2 regions of the Peribacillus sp. SRI_006 genome follow, and region 1 is predicted to be linked to the other one. Evidence: riboswitches for the same ligand, from Rfam matches in the RefSeq annotation. Region 1 holds a riboswitch; the other holds the start of a gene.
What was found. Region 1 has a riboswitch for glycine ahead of gcvT (glycine cleavage system aminomethyltransferase GcvT). Riboswitches for the same ligand answer to the same signal wherever they lie in the genome.
Positions count from the first base shown of each region.

Region 2: linked by a shared signal. The riboswitch ahead of AC2YHV_RS05340 (amino acid permease) and the one ahead of gcvT (glycine cleavage system aminomethyltransferase GcvT) in region 1 are both predicted to bind glycine.

Region 1 is NZ_JBYCZT010000001.1:389,139-397,278, reverse strand. It holds gene gcvPB (aminomethyl-transferring glycine dehydrogenase subunit GcvPB) at 98-1,555, opposite strand; gene gcvPA (aminomethyl-transferring glycine dehydrogenase subunit GcvPA) at 1,548-2,894, opposite strand; gene gcvT (glycine cleavage system aminomethyltransferase GcvT) at 2,912-4,018, opposite strand; glycine riboswitch at 4,159-4,242, opposite strand; glycine riboswitch at 4,246-4,333, opposite strand; gene AC2YHV_RS01930 (DEAD/DEAH box helicase) at 4,711-6,399, shown strand; gene AC2YHV_RS01925 (YqhG family protein) at 6,377-7,174, shown strand; gene AC2YHV_RS01920 (YqzE family protein) at 7,218-7,403, opposite strand; gene comGG (competence type IV pilus minor pilin ComGG) at 7,519-7,905, opposite strand; gene comGF (competence type IV pilus minor pilin ComGF) at 7,898-8,140, opposite strand, start outside.
Region 2 is NZ_JBYCZT010000003.1:224,789-232,928, forward strand. It holds gene argH (argininosuccinate lyase) at 1-225, shown strand, start outside; gene AC2YHV_RS05325 (hypothetical protein) at 715-921, shown strand; gene AC2YHV_RS05330 (sodium:solute symporter family protein) at 1,056-2,534, opposite strand; gene AC2YHV_RS05335 (DUF3311 domain-containing protein) at 2,531-2,731, opposite strand; gene AC2YHV_RS05340 (amino acid permease) at 3,009-4,349, opposite strand; glycine riboswitch at 4,537-4,615, opposite strand; gene AC2YHV_RS05345 (amino acid permease) at 5,124-6,512, shown strand; gene AC2YHV_RS05350 (hypothetical protein) at 6,577-6,927, shown strand; gene AC2YHV_RS05355 (hypothetical protein) at 6,911-7,039, shown strand; gene AC2YHV_RS05360 (hypothetical protein) at 7,023-7,232, opposite strand; gene AC2YHV_RS05365 (FAD-binding oxidoreductase) at 7,344-8,140, shown strand, end outside.

The sequences.
Region 1 (8,140 bases):
TAAAAGAAAGTCAACAGTTGGACTTTAATGGAATCTTACATAAACATGAAAAATCCCCGCCGGAAGGCAGGGATTTTTTTAAGTGTAAGCTACTAATCTAGGCTTGATAACGCAAAATGGGTTTTCTTGCAGCAAGTGTTTCATCAAGCCGCTTTATAACGGTTGTATGCGGAGCTTCCTGAACGATTTCCGGGGTTTCTTCCGCTTCCTTGGCAATCTGGATCATCGCGTCGATGAACGCATCCAGCGTTTCTTTTGACTCGGTTTCAGTCGGTTCTATCATCATTCCTTCTTCCACGTTCAACGGGAAGTAAATGGTTGGAGGATGATACCCGAAATCCAGCAATCTTTTAGCTATATCGAGCGTCCTTACCCCCAATTTCTTTTGCCGGCGTCCGCTTAATACGAATTCATGCTTACAATGACGATTATATGGTAAGTCAAAATAAGGTTCCAACTTGCGCATCATATAATTGGCATTGATGACCGCGTTCTCTGTGACGGCTTTAAGGCCATCAGGACCCATTGAACGAATGTACGTATATGCCCTCACGTTTATTCCGAAATTACCATAATAAGGTTTCACCCTGCCAATGGATTGCGGACGATCATAATCAAGGACGAATTGCTCGCCTTGCTTGACTATAAGAGGTTTAGGCAAGTAAGGAATCAAGTCGGACTTCACACCTACAGGACCAGAACCCGGGCCGCCGCCTCCATGCGGGCCTGTGAATGTTTTATGGAGATTTAAATGAACCACATCAAAGCCCATGTCACCCGGTCGTGCTTTTGATAGGACTGCATTCAGATTCGCTCCATCATAATAAAGCTTCCCACCTGCGTCATGGACAAGTTGTGCCATTTCCAAAATATTTTCTTCAAACAATCCCAATGTATTGGGGTTCGTCAGCATCAAGGCCGCCGTATCCGGTCCGACAACACGTTTTAAATCTTCAAGGTCGACTAACCCATTTTCATCGGACTTCACTGTAATCGTTTCTAGTCCGGCAACAGTGGCAGAGGCAGGATTCGTACCATGGGCCGAATCAGGTACAATCACTTTCGTCCGTTCTGTATCGCCATTCGCTTCGTGAAAAGCGCGTATCATCATCAATCCTGTCCATTCACCGTGGGCACCTGCTGCAGGCTGTAATGTCACTTGGTCCATCCCGGTGATTTCCGTTAAGTGTTCCTGCAAATCAAATAATAGTCCCAATGCTCCTTGTACAGTAGCGGGATCTTGATATGGATGGATATGGGCAAAACCGTTGAAACGTGCCACATTTTCATTTATTTTCGGATTATATTTCATCGTGCATGAACCCAGCGGATAAAAACCCGAATCCACCCCATGATTCCGTTTGGAAAGTGCAGTATAGTGACGCATGATATCCAGTTCGGACACCTCAGGAAGCTTTGCCTCTTCTTCACGGATGTAGTCGGCAGGAAGAATTTCTTCGAGCGGAATAGTTGCAACATCCATTTCTGGCAGACTGTACCCGATCCGGCCGGAAGTACTGATTTCAAAAATGAGTGATTGATCTTGATTATTCATGTTGATCCCCCAATTCCTGCGCAAGTGCATCAATTTCTTCTTTTGTTCTTAGTTCAGTTACCGCAACCAGCATATGGTCTTTCAATTCAGGATAAACCGTCCCTAAATCGAAGCCGCCGATCATCCCTTTTTCAAAAAGGTTTTTATTGACCTCTGAAAACGGAGCAGGCAGTTTAATGACAAATTCATTAAACGAAGGACCGTCGAATATCACTTCCACCCCTTTTGCCATAATTGCTTTTTTCGCATAATGTGCTTTTTGAATATTTTGCACGGCCATTTCTTTGACACCCTTTTTCCCAAGCGCGGTCATTGCAACAGAAGCGGCCAAGGCATTCAAAGCTTGATTGGAACAAATGTTGGATGTGGCTTTGTCACGGCGAATGTGCTGTTCACGAGCTTGAAGCGTCAGGACAAACCCTCTTTTTCCATTCTCATCGACCGTTTGACCAACGAGTCTGCCCGGAACTTTCCGTACAAGTTTATTAGTAACCGCAAAATATCCACAATGAGGGCCACCGAATGCCGCTGGAATGCCGAATGGCTGAGCATCCCCCGTTACGATATCTGCACCGAGTGCACCAGGGGATGTCAAAGCTCCCAATGCAAGCGGATTACTGGAAACGATAAACATGGACTTGACGCCATGAATGATTTCTTCCATTTCTTTCAATGGCTCGATCCGGCCAAAAAAGTTCGGGTATTGCACGATCACTCCTGCAATGTCATCATTCGCCAATTCCCTTAAAGCAGCTAAGTCCGTCACACCGTCTTTATGAGGAATTTCGATCACTTCCACGCGTTGCCCTTTTGCATATGTCTTCACAACTTCTCTTGATTCAGGATGAACGGTTCCTGAAATGAGAATCCTCTTCCGCCTTGTCTGTCCTGAAGCAAGCATCGCTGCTTCAGCCAGCGCCGTCCCGCCGTCATACATGGAGGAGTTAGCCACATCCATGCCCGTCAATTCACATATCATCGTTTGATATTCAAAGATTGCTTGAAGCTCGCCCTGTGAAATTTCAGGCTGATACGGTGTATACGCCGTATAAAACTCAGAACGGGAAAGAACATGATCGACGATGACCGGCGCATAATGGTCATAGACACCCGCACCAAGGAAGGAAGCATAATTTTTAAGGTCCGCATTCTTTGCAGCAAGCCTTGATAATTCTTTCATTAATGCAGGTTCCGATTTAGCAGGCTTGATATCGTATTCTCCTTGAAAACGAACGCTTTCAGGGATATCATTGAAAAGTTCTTCAGCAGCGGATACCCCTATCGCTTCCAGCATTTCTTGTTTATCTTGCTCTGTCATGGGTAAATAACGATGTTTCATCTAATGACCATTCCCCTCTATTTACGTGGTTTTTTATAAAAAGGTGTTTGTATTATAACGGCTTTCAAACGTTTGGAACGGATTTCCACTTCGACTTCCGCATCCAGCACCGAAAATTCCTTATCGATAAGTACCAATCCAACGTTTTTCTTCAATGTTGGCGATTGGGTACCAGTCGTGACCTCGCCAATGACTTCATCACCGCTGTAGACCTTATACCCATGACGTGGAATGCCACGGTCAATCATTTCAATTCCCACAAGCTTCCGGGGAGCCCCTTTCTCCTTTTGCTCAGCAAGAACGGCTTTCCCGAAAAAATCAACTTCCTTATCCACTTTTACTGCAAAACCAATCCCGGCTTCTATCGGGGTGATGTCCGCCGAAAGCTCCTGCCCATACAGCGGCAGTTTCGCTTCAAAACGCAGGGTATCACGAGCGCCTAAACCAATCGGCTGAACCCCCTCTTCCTTACCGGCATCCATAATCGCCTTCCAAAGGGCAGGGCCATTTTTACTGTCGCTATATATTTCAAAACCATCTTCACCAGTGTATCCAGTACGGGATACCAGCGTGGAGATACCGTTAATCATGACATTATCCTTGAACCTGAAAAATCCAATTTCACTTAAGTCAGTACTTCCGGATAGTTTTTGTAATATCTTCTCTGCAGCTGGTCCTTGAAGTGCCAGCTGTGTATAGTCACTTGATACATTCGTAATTTGGGCATCTTCCGTTAAATTCGCTTGAAGCCAATTGAAATCTTTTTCTGTATTCGCTGCATTGACCACGAGCAGATAGTCGTCCTCAGCCCTTTTATACACGATAAGATCATCAACCGTGCCTCCGTTTTCATAACACATGGCGGTATATTGGGCCCCGCCCTGTTGCAGCTTTGATATATCATTTGTCAGCATCTTCTGTAAAAAGGAAAGGCTCCCAGGCCCCTTAACATCGACTTCCCCCATATGGGAAACATCAAATAACCCCGCTTTTGTCCGTACGGCTTCATGTTCATCCTTTATACCCGAAAATTGGACAGGAAGTTCCCAGCCGCCAAAATCAATCGTTTTACCTCCGTATTCACGATAAACCTCAAATAGTGGTGTTCTTTTTAAATTGGTCAAAAAATGACCCCCTTCAGATTTTTTTAAAAATTAATTGGCTTCATTATCAAAAGCTTCTTGTCATTACGCATCAGATACAAGCTGATTCATGATGTGAAAAAAGCACAAAAAAGGACAGAGAAAGCCCGTTTGAGCTTTTTCTCTGTCCTGAAACCTGAAAGTTTACCTATGTAATAGGTTTTCCCCTTTGGTGGCCGTCCCATAACGGGCGGCGCTCTCCAGAGTTGCGTCCAATAAGAGTTCTTTTGCCTGAGAGATTCACTGCTAAGTTTGCTCCTTCGGCGCTACATCCGTAGTCTCTCCCCTTATCTTCACCCGCATATAAATGGTCTACCATTGAAAGGAAGCCGATAAGCCCCAAGCATCGGTAAAACCTTTGAGCATAAATGGAATGCATTCTCTGCCAATTCTCCTAAAACTTCAGAAACCGTTTGACTGATCTCCTTCAGTAATCTTGGATAAATTAGGAGCCTATAGCCCATACTAAGAAAACGCGAACTGCAAAATCGATGTACAAACATTCTTTGTAGCGTTTGGAAATTGGAATTTTCTAAATATACTTATATCCTACCCTAAGAAACTTATCTCTGCAATATTTTTTGAAAAAGAAATATTTTTCTTACTTCACATATGAAATGTTCGGGTTTTGACCTTATATTAAGGAAATTATGATTTAAGAGGGAGTTATTTCTATGAAAATCAATATATCCTTCAATTCTGAATGGAATGACGAGTTTCTGCAAAAGATGGAAAATGACGGTCCATGGGGAAATTGGGAGCTTTATAAGTTGGCGGTTCAAATGGAGGAAAACCTTATCATCCCTGATTTTGAAGGTTTACAGGCGCCCAAGCATCTTCCTCAGCTAACCCCGCTTCCCCATCAATTGGAAGCGGCGAAGCAAGTAGTGGAAAAGATGAATGGAAAAGCCATTTTGGCTGATGAGGTAGGGCTGGGAAAAACAATTGAAGCAGGCTTGATCCTAAAAGAGTATATGATTAGGGGCCTTGTAAAAAAAGTATTGATCCTTGTTCCGGCTTCCCTTGTCACACAATGGGCATTTGAATTGAATACCAAGTTTCATATTCCGGCAGTCGTTCAGAGAAAAAGTTATGTCTGGGACTCCTGTGATGTAGTCATTTCATCCATTGATACAGCGAAACGCGCTCCACATCGAGATATCATCTTTACTCAGGAATATGACTTCATCATTATTGATGAAGCTCATAAACTTAAAAATAATAAGACGAAGAACTATGAATTCGTCCAAAATCTGAAAAAGAAATTTTGTTTACTCCTGACAGCCACTCCGATTCAAAATAAAGTCGAGGAGATATTCCACCTCGTTTCGTTATTGAAACCGGGCCACTTGGGAAATGCCTCACTCTTTTCGGAAAAGTATAAAGGGAAAGGCCGGAACATAACAGAAGATGAACACCTAAAGGAACTGGTCAACACTGTCATGATTCGAAACCGGCGGGCCGATACTGGCATTGAATGGACAAAACGGCATGTGGAAACCATCACCATTGAATTTTCTCCAACGGAACAAGCATTGTATGATGCTGTTTCCAAATTCAAGCCAATTTCGGATGGATCAAAAGGAAGCGCCTTTTCGGCTCTCACTCTCCAAAGGGAAGCATGCAGCAGCAGAGAGGCTGTCTTTTATACATTAAAGAATATGAGGGATAAATACGATCAGCCTTCCCCTGATTTTTTGGCAAAGCTTGATGATTTATTTACTAAAGTGAATGAAACGGTCCAGAACTCAAAGGCTGAAAAAGCTTTGGAACTGATCAAGAAAATTGATGACAAAGTGATTATCTTTACGGAATATCGTGCGACTCAATTATATCTCCAATGGTACCTACAGCAGAATGGAATTTCTTCTGTTCCTTTCCGAGGCGGTTTTAAGCGTGGAAAGAAAGACTGGATGCGTGAATTATTCCAAAAGAACATTCAGGTATTAATCGCAACAGAAGCTGGCGGGGAAGGGATAAACCTTCAGTTTTGCCATCACTTGATTAATTTTGACCTGCCCTGGAACCCAATGAGGCTTGAACAGAGAATTGGACGGATTCACCGCCTTGGTCAGGAAGAAGATGTGATGATTTATAACTTTGCCACGAAAAATACAGTTGAAGAACATATACTGAAGTTACTATACGAAAAAATAAATTTATTTGAAAAAGTAATCGGTGAATTGGATGATATTTTAACCAAACTGGATATTAACAACATTGAAGAATATTTAATTGATGTGGTCGGCGAGTCCAAAACCGAAGGCGAAATGAAAGTCAAGATGGATAATTTTTCATCGTTGATCCAATTCGCTCAATCAATGAAGGAAGGTGAGGTTCATGCAGCAACGGGAAATTCATGATTTTTTAATCACTTTCTTTAAAGCCAATGAGTGTGAAATACTGGATAATGCACCAACCCACCTTACAGTGCAATTGACGATTGAGATGGATAAAGAATTAATGAACAGACCCTTTTATTGGCATTATCTAGAAAAAACAGGAGGTGTTCCGAACCCGGCACAAATCACTTTCATTACCGATCCAGAACAAGCTCCATCCGATTTAAAGGGAGAAATGATTCATTTTGGCTCCCCTCGTCTTCACCAGATTATTCAATCAACCAAAAAGCTGGCAGGGTATACTAGACTTTTTGAGAATACGCCTCCATCAAAAGGCAGAAATAATCCTTTGTTTCCTTGGCTGACCCTGAATGTGAAAATATCCTATCAATGCGACCGCAAAAAAGATACTTTCATGTCAATCGGACTGAATTTAATCTCGGGTGAAATAATGGAAGGGTTTCACCATCGGGTTTTACCGATTAACGTCACCCCGAAAATACCGGATTATTCCTTTACGCTTTCACCTCTGATCATGCCCAAGAGTGGATTGGCAAGACTTGATACATACATCAGAACCAGTTTCGAGGATGATGACCATTCCTGGGCGGAGGAAGCAATGCTGCGCTGGCAGAATGACTTGAATTTATTGGAGCATTTTTACAAGGATATGGACGAAAAAAGTGAGAGCTATTATACCGAAAAAGAAGCACTAAAAGCACAATATGAACCCAACATCAGAATATCCATCATCAACGGAGGATTATTTTACCTTTCAGATAGGGCGTTGGGATAAGTTAAGAATAAAAAAACAGATGTCCAAGTTTAGGACATCTGTTTTACTTTTTGATCGTTTTCCTTATAAACATCGACAAAGCAAAAGGGACAATGCCAAACCAATGTGACATACCCTGGTTTTTATCCTCTTTTCTGTGAAGGCGTTTTTCTTTTCGTTCTTTTTTCGTCAGATTGAAATACTCGACAAGCTGCTGCGTCAGATATTTAATATAAGCGTTTGTAGACATATAAAATCATCACCCTACGCAAAGTATGTCCGGTTTACGCTTATTTTATTCCTTTCCTTGCTCCCTTCACCGTAAACCTGTCGCGTTCCCTAATAAAATGGTGTTGATTTTGCTATTACACAGCTTGCTTCTCCAACCATTCTTTCACTTCCCCCGCTTCTTTATCGTATTGAATGATGACCCTGCCCTCTCGATCATTTTTAGTTTTGGAAGAAAACTCGATATAGACGTAAGGACCTTCTTGCTTCATTAAGGAATATCGCACCACACCATTGGGATATGATATTTCCCCCTGGATGATTTTCGGAATCTCTTCGCCCCACTCTGCCGTCACATCCTTGATGGCTAGATGGACAAGATGGTCGGCCACAAGCGACTCTTCCACTTCTTTATAAAACTTTTTATCAATGATAAACTGGTCGATCATTAGTATCGTGAACATGATGAAAACACTCGCCACAATCATGACCATCGGGAAAACGACTCCTTTTTGATTATTCATCAATTTTCGTATCATTCCTAAAGAAAGGATGAAATCTTCGACTGAAAGTAGTCCCTGCTTTATCCGTTATATTTATAACAATGACACTGCCATCCTTATTGACCTGGAATTCCGAAATGTTCTGCAAGATGACCTCATGCCCCATACCATCCACTCGTCTTCGGACCTTGTCTTCATATTGTTCCAGCGATGCTAATTGTTCACCTGAAAGCAAATATAATTTATTTCCCATTAC
Region 2 (8,140 bases), on a different contig from region 1:
ATCATCAATGAATTCGTATCAGTGAACATAGCAGAAGATGAATGGAAAAAAATAATCTCTCCCGAATATTTTGTGGAAATCAGAAGCATTCAAGGCGGGCCCTCCCCGAAAGAGGTTACGAGAATGATTTTAAATAGAAAACAAAAACTGGAACAAGAGTTGCAGAAATATAAGAAAGTGATCAAAGAATTGAATGATGGCAGGAAGGCTTTAGTGGATTACTGAAATGAGCTTTAACGGGCATGAAACTCACGATTATTTGCTTCATGGACACGAGTAAAAGCATGAAATTCCCGAGTATTTGCTTCAAACTCACGAATAAAAGCATGAAATTCCCGAGTATTTGCTCCAAACTCACGAGTAAAACATGAAATTCCCGAGTATTTGCTCCAAGCTCACGAGTAAAAGCATGAAATTCCCGAGTATTTGCTCCAAGCTCACGAGTAAAAGCATGAAAATCCCGAGTATTTGCTCCAAACTCACGAATAAAAGCCCGAACCTTCTGAAGAGAGTATTTTTTGTTGGCTCGGAAGCAATACGATGCATTTTACTAAGAAAGCTTCATATTTTATGATACATAGTCATTCTTTATCAGGGTGGCTATTTATTTTGGATTTTTAATGCAACTGAGTCATCCCCAGTGACCATGAATGTAGATTATTCCTAAAAACAATTCTATTATTTGGAAAAAATATAATGTGAGGCGGAATGTTAATGTCAAATAGATCTCAGTTCGGTGTTATCCTGATTTTAATAGCTTTCGTAATATCGATTACTTTTTGTTTGAATCCGGAAGTCTTATTAAGAGGTGGATATGATTTAGCTATGGATGGCCTGGTAGTATCCAGAACCTTGATGATTATTTTTTCGTTGTATTTATTAGTTAAAATAGGGGATTTGTTTATAAACAGAAAAGATTAATAGTCTAAAATGAGGTTTCCCATCAACAATATTGAGATAAAGGACATCATGCTTGGAAGCCGAGAATAAGGAAGGCTCAGTCTTTTGACTGAGCCTCCAATGTTATTGATCCATAACCAGTTTCAAAATTTGCTTCATATATCGTTAACGGATTTAGGTTCCAACTGAACCGCGTGCTTTCTGAAAGCAATACTCACCGTGATCATCACAATGAAATTGACTGCCAATGCAATGATTCCCACATTCAAATCTTTTGCTGCTTGCGGTAAGGATGGAAACAAGGTCCCTATTGTCGATTGACTGAGTGTAATGCAGATTACGATGGCCAATCCGGTAATGATGCCGGCGATTGCGCCAAATTTATTGATCGGATTATTCCTTTTCAGACTAAAGAGAAGGGATGGGAAGAGCTGTGTAATGAGACTGTATCCCATAAGAATTAATGCCGACATCGTTTCGCCGCCGTTTAAGGTGAAGTAGACGGCTATAAGGGCAATGATTGGCACAAGGAACTTTGCCAATCGTACAATATGGCGATCGGACACGTCAGGTGCAAATTCCTTATAAACGTTTTTCGCGAGCAGTGTAGCGACGCTCATCAAAAGCATGGATCCCGGCACCAATGCGGTCAACAATCCAGCGCCGCCGATTATGCCTATAAACCATGGATCAAAGGTCTCGATCGACAGGCGCAGCAATGAGAGGTCCGCATCTGCACCAACGAGTCCGGGCACTTTCAATATAGCTGTAAACCCAACGAAAAAGACGAATAACAGCATGAGTGTATATAAAGGACTGATGATGGCGTTCTTTCGAAATACCTTGCCGCTGCGTGCTGAATAAACAGCGCTGAAAACTTGCGGCCACATATAGAAACCGAATACGAGCAATATTACCGTGGAGATGAACCATGATACGCTAAGCCCCTGATCAGGGAACTTTAGAAAACCAGGCTTGGCGGCATCAACCGCTTCAAACATCGGCTGAAATCCGCCAAAGTAATGAATCGGCAGATAAATCCCCAAAAATCCTATTATGGCGACCATCATGATATCTTTAATGACCGCGGTCCAAACTGAACCGTGGATACCGGAGATCATCACATAAATGGTAAGGCTGATCGCCCCCATCCAAACTGCCTCAGACATTGAGATGGCACCATAAGATGCTTCTGAGACAATGATCCCCAATCCTTTCAGCTGCACGACGATCACTGGGATCATCGACACCACACCGACAAGTGCAGCCAAAATTCCTAAACTGGGACTCTTATATTTGCTTACAAAGAAATCGGATTGAGACATCAGTTTATTTTCTTTGGCATATCTCCATATTTCCGGCAGGAGCCAATAGGATAATACGTAAGACAAAGTAATGTAAATTAGAACATATAGAGCGGGTGCGCCCTTGCCATAAGCCCAGCCGCTGCCGCCAAGGAAGGAGAAGGTCGTATAGATTTCCCCGGCCATCAGCAGAAAGACGAATATCGCACCAAAACCGCGTCCGCCCACCGTCCATTGTTCCAAGTCCATATCTTTTCCTTTTGAAGAGCGTATTCCTAAAAATATCGATAGAAGTAAAAATGCTAAAATGATTAAGAGAGCAATATTCATTCCTGGTCACCTTCCCGATTCCTGGGATCCAGCTTATACATGATGCCGAGTATGGCAGAGGTAAGGACCACCCACATAGCCATCCAGAACATATTGAAAGGCATCCCTAATACATATGGTTCTATTTTATTAACAAAAGGTAGAAATCCCAGTATGCCTATAAAAGGAACTAGTGTAAGAATATATATAATCTTCATTAAACAACCCCCTCCGTTTTAAATAAAGTGAAACGCCCACCAATGGGGGTTCATTCTTCAATGCCACTGATGGATGGGTGAACCAAACCGGATGGAAAATTCATACATGACGGAAAAGGTACGATAATATATATTAGCTTACACTATTTTGATATAAAATTTAATGCAGTTGCCTGATATATTTTAGCAAAAGTGTGCAGAAAGCCGAAGGCCTAATATGTTCATATGCAGATAAAGCCTTGAATTCATATTGAGTTCAAGGCTTTATTTCCTTTAGCTATCTTTTTTTTCGATAATTATATAGTATCACCAAGAGGATGAACCAGATTGGGGTCAAGAGCAGTGATAGCCGTGTAGCTTCAGCGAATAGCATAACAATAAGGATGAACAGGAATAAGCCTAAAATGACGTAATTGACAAAAGGTGTAAAAGGAGCCTTGAAAGTCGATTCGGCTCTTAGGTCGGGCCTTGTTTTCGAATATTTGATATGGGAGATCAAGATAATGCTCCATACCCAAATGAAACAGATGGCACTGATGGTAGTCACGACAGTAAATGCCTGTTCCGGTATCAGCTTGCTTAATAATGCCCCTATTGATACAACGATTGTGGATGTGAATAAGGCATTGCTCGGAACAGCCTGTTTATTTAATTTTTCCAGCTTAGCTGGGGCTTCACCATTCCTGCTTAACGTATAAAGTATTCGGCTCGTTGAAAATAAACCGCTGTTGCATGCAGAAGCAGCGGATGTCAAAACGACGAAGTTGATGATCCCTGCAGCGACTGGAATGCCGATTAACGCAAAGACCTCTACAAATGGACTGCTTGTGGCATTCAGTTGTGTCCATGGGTTGACGCAGAGAATGACGAATAGTGCACCAACGTAGAAAAGCAAAATCCGGACAGGGATTTTATTGATGGCAGATGGAATGTTCTTTCGCGGGTTCGCCGTTTCTGCTGCAGAAACCCCGACCAATTCGACACCGACAAATGAGAAGACGACCAACTGTAAAGATAACAGGAATCCGGAAATGCCATTGGGGAACATGCCGCCATGATTCCAAAGGTTCGTTAGGGAAACCGTTCCGGTATTGGTATTGAAGCCGAGGATCAGAAGGAAAATTCCTACGATGATCAAGGCGATGATCGTGATTACTTTAATGATGGCAAACCAGAATTCCAATTCGCCAAATATCTTAACGGTCAATAGGTTCAATCCTAACAGAATGACCAGACAAAGCAGAGCCGGAATCCATTGAGGGACATCAAACCAATATTGCATATAAACACCGACAGCTATGATATCGGCCATTGCGGTCATGATCCAACAAAACCAATATGTCCAACCGGTCACGAAGCCGGCCCATGGACCGACATATTCAGTTGCGAATTCAGTGAATGATGTGTACCCTGCATTGGATAAAAGCAATTCCCCCAGGGCCCTCATCACAAAAAACAAGGCAATCCCTATTATCATATAAGAGAATAATATGGAAGGACCTGCTAATTGTATGGCTTTTCCGGAACCTAAAAATAAACCGGTGCCAATGGTTCCTCCTATTGCAATCAGTTGTACATGTCGATTTTTTAAATCTCTTTTTAATTCTTGTTTAGCCAATTCGTACGCCCCCGTTTTTATAGTCTGGTAGTGAATGTTTACCTGCATGGTCTTGGAGAGAGGGACGTGATTGTCGTCCAGCTTGCCTTTCCCATTTGTTGTTTTAGTCCAATCACAATATGGACAATAAAAAAAGAGATTGGATAATACCAATCTCTTAAAGGGCTCAGAATAACAATATATCATTCGTTACTCTTCTGTCCTTTTGCCTGAGATTGTGAATCCTTCGGCGCTGCATCTTGTACAGTCTCTCCAGAAGCTGCTCCTGCTATAGTGTCATCCATAGCATTCATCGCTTGCTTGTATGCGGTTGTGAAGAAATGTCAGTCAGTGATGATTTTCCACTGCTTGATCATTTCATTATGCTTATAAAATAATATTGGAATTCTATCATCTATTTTTCGGTAGGTCAACAATTTTTTTTGAAATGAAACAGGCATTTTCTGTAGTTTAATAGTGGTCTGTATTTAACTTAAGGTCTAAGCAGAAGTGATTGTTTTCTACTCATTATGAACGATCACTATAATAAAATACTGAACATCATTTTTTTAAAATGATATTTTTAGATTAGAAAAATCAACAAGATATTATTGGCAACTGTTTATTTCAAAAATACAATTGTATTTTTACAGAATATTTACTATTATAAGATAAGAAAACATAAATGAAGTGTTATTGGTATTTTTTCGATAGAGCATTTCTAACTGCAATAATTAATAAGTTCGTGGTAAGGATAGAAAAGCATTACCGATATTGCATCTGGAGGAGTTAATCATGTCGAACAAGGAATTAAAGAGAGGGCTGGAAGCACGTCACATTCAAATGATAGCTTTGGGCGGAACCATCGGAGTCGGCTTATTCATGGGATCTGCGAGCACGATCAAATGGACCGGGCCCTCTGTAATGCTTGCTTATGCCATTGCAGGTATTTTTATATTTTTCATCATGCGTTCCATGGGTGAGATGCTTTATTTAGAACCGACTACAGGTTCTTTTGCAACCTTTGCGAGCAGCTATATACATCCTTTGGCAGGTTATATGACTGCTTGGAGCAATTGGTTTCAATGGGTAATCGTCGGAATGTCCGAAATCATTGCGGTTGGCTTGTATATGCAATATTGGTTCCCGGAGTTACCGGCCTGGATACCAGGTGTGGTCGCCATGATCATCTTGGGAGCGGCCAACCTCATTTCCGTTAAATCCTTCGGGGAATTTGAATTCTGGTTTGCACTTATAAAAATCATAACGATTATATTGATGATCGTTGCCGGCCTGGGCCTTATCTTCTTTGGAATAGGGAATGGCGGGGATGCGATTGGATTATCGAATCTTTGGGAAAATGGCGGCTTCTTTACGGGAGGCTGGACAGGATTCTTCTTTGCGCTTTCACTTGTCGTGGCTTCCTATCAAGGCGTTGAGCTTATCGGCATCACAGCAGGGGAAGCGAAAGACCCAACGAAGACCGTAACAAAAGCGATTCAATCAATTATATGGCGCATTTTAATTTTCTATATTGGTGCCATTTTCGTCATCGTGACAGTATTCCCTTGGGATCAACTGGATGACTTAGGCAGTCCGTTTGTTTCGACCTTTGCCAAAATAGGTATCACTGCAGCGGCAGGCATCATTAATTTTGTCGTCATCACTGCGGCGATGTCTGGATGCAACAGTGGGATTTTCAGTGCAGGTCGTATGCTTTACACACTGGCATTGAATGGCCAAGCTCCGAAAGTCTTTGCTAAAGTATCTAAAAATGGAGTTCCGGCATATTGCACGATCGCTGTACTATTAGGGTTGGGCATCGGGGTTATCCTGAATTACCTTGCACCGCCGCAAGTATTCCTTTATGTGTACAGTGCGAGTGTTTTGCCTGGGATGATTCCATGGTTTGTCTTACTTATCAGTGAGCTTAAGTTCAGAAAGGTAAATGCCGCTGAAATGGAGAAACATCCGTTCAAAATGCCGTTGGCCCCTTACAGTAACTATGCGACAATAGCCTTTTTACTGATGGTGCTGGTAGGTATGTGGATCAATCCTAGTACAAGGATTTCCTTGGTTGTCGGGATCGTTTTCCTAGCCTTGGTAATAGCAAGTTATTACATGCTGAAAATGGATAAACGAACACCATTGGATGTTAAATCCGATGATGAGATTTCAGGATAAGAAATTCTAGTAAAAAGCCCTTCTCTAATTCGAGAAGGGCCTTTTTTTTCCTTGTAGATCAATTGTGGAATTCACGAGTAAAACAGCGAAACTCACGAGTAAAGTCGTGGGATTCACGAGTAAAGCCGTCGAATTCACGAGTAAAACAGCGGAATTCACGAGAAAAGTCGTCGAATTCACGAGTAAAACAGCGAAACACACGAGAAAAGTCGTCGAATTCACGAGTAAAATAGCGAAACTCACGAGTAAAGTTGTTGAATTCACGAGTAAAACGGCGAAACTCACGAGTAAAGCCGTCGAATTCACGAGTAAAATAGCGAAATTCACGAGTAAAACAGCAAAATTCACGAGTAAAGTCGTCGAATTCACGAGTAAAATAGCGAAATTCACGAGAAGTTGTGGAATTCACGAGTAAAACGGCGAAACTCACGAGTAAAGTCGTTGAATTCACGAGTAAAACAGCGGAATTCACGAGTAAAGTCGTCGAATTCACGAGTAAAATAGCGAAATTCACGAGAAGTCGTTGAATTCACGAGTAAAACAGCGGAATTCACGAGTAAAGTCGTCGAATTCACGAGTAAAATAGCGAAATTCACGAGAAGTTGTTGAATTCACGAGTAAAACGGCGAAGCTTACGAGTAAAGTCGTTGAATTCACGAGTAAAACAGCGGAATTCACGAGTAAAGTCGTCGAATTCGCGAGTAAAACGGCGAAACTCACGAGTGTAGCTAATTTGACCTCGTAACAAGGGAGGGACAGCAAGGGGAATGTATCTTCATGCCAGGTTTTTTCATAGGATGTTACATATTTACCCGAGGAAGGGGTTATCTTTTGGAAAGAACAAAGCTTACCGGTCGTATCGTTACACCTAATGATGCTGAGTATGAGCGTGCCAGGATAAATAATAACTTAAGTTTTTCTAAATTCCCAAAGGTCATTGTGTTTTGTCAAAGTTCCGATGATGTGTTGAATTCATTGAAGTGGGCCCGGGAAAATCATGCACCTTTCCGGGTTAGGAGCGGCAGGCATAGTTATGAAAATTTTTCATTAGTGAATGGCGGTCTAGTCATTGATATTAGTGAAATGTACAATATCAAGGTCAATCGTGAAAAAATGATCGCAAAAATTGAAGCCGGAGCTGATTTAGGGCGAGTATATAATACGTTATGGGACTATGGCACGACGATTCCGGCAGGGACCGAAAGCAGTGTTGGTGTTGTAGGTCTTACGCTCGGCGGTGGAATAGGTATGTTAACGAGGCGCTTTGGACTTACTTGTGACAATCTACTTGAAATAGAAATGGTAAGGGCTTGTGGAAAGAGGGGAGCCAAACTCATTAAAGCGAATAGGAAAATCAATAGTGATTTATTTTGGGCATGCTGCGGGGGAGGAGGGGGAAACTTTGGCATAGTCACATCTCTTACTTTCAGGGTAACCCCCGTATCAAGGGTTTCCGTTTTCTCCGTCACATGGGGGTGGGAGGATTTCGAAGCGGTGTTTGAAGCCTGGCAGGATTGGGCCACTCAAGCTGATGAAGGCTTAACTTCAGAAATAGAATTCAAGGCAAAGGAAGCAAACGAAATTTTTGCTAAAGGTGAATTTGTTGGAACGTCACATAGATTGAAGCA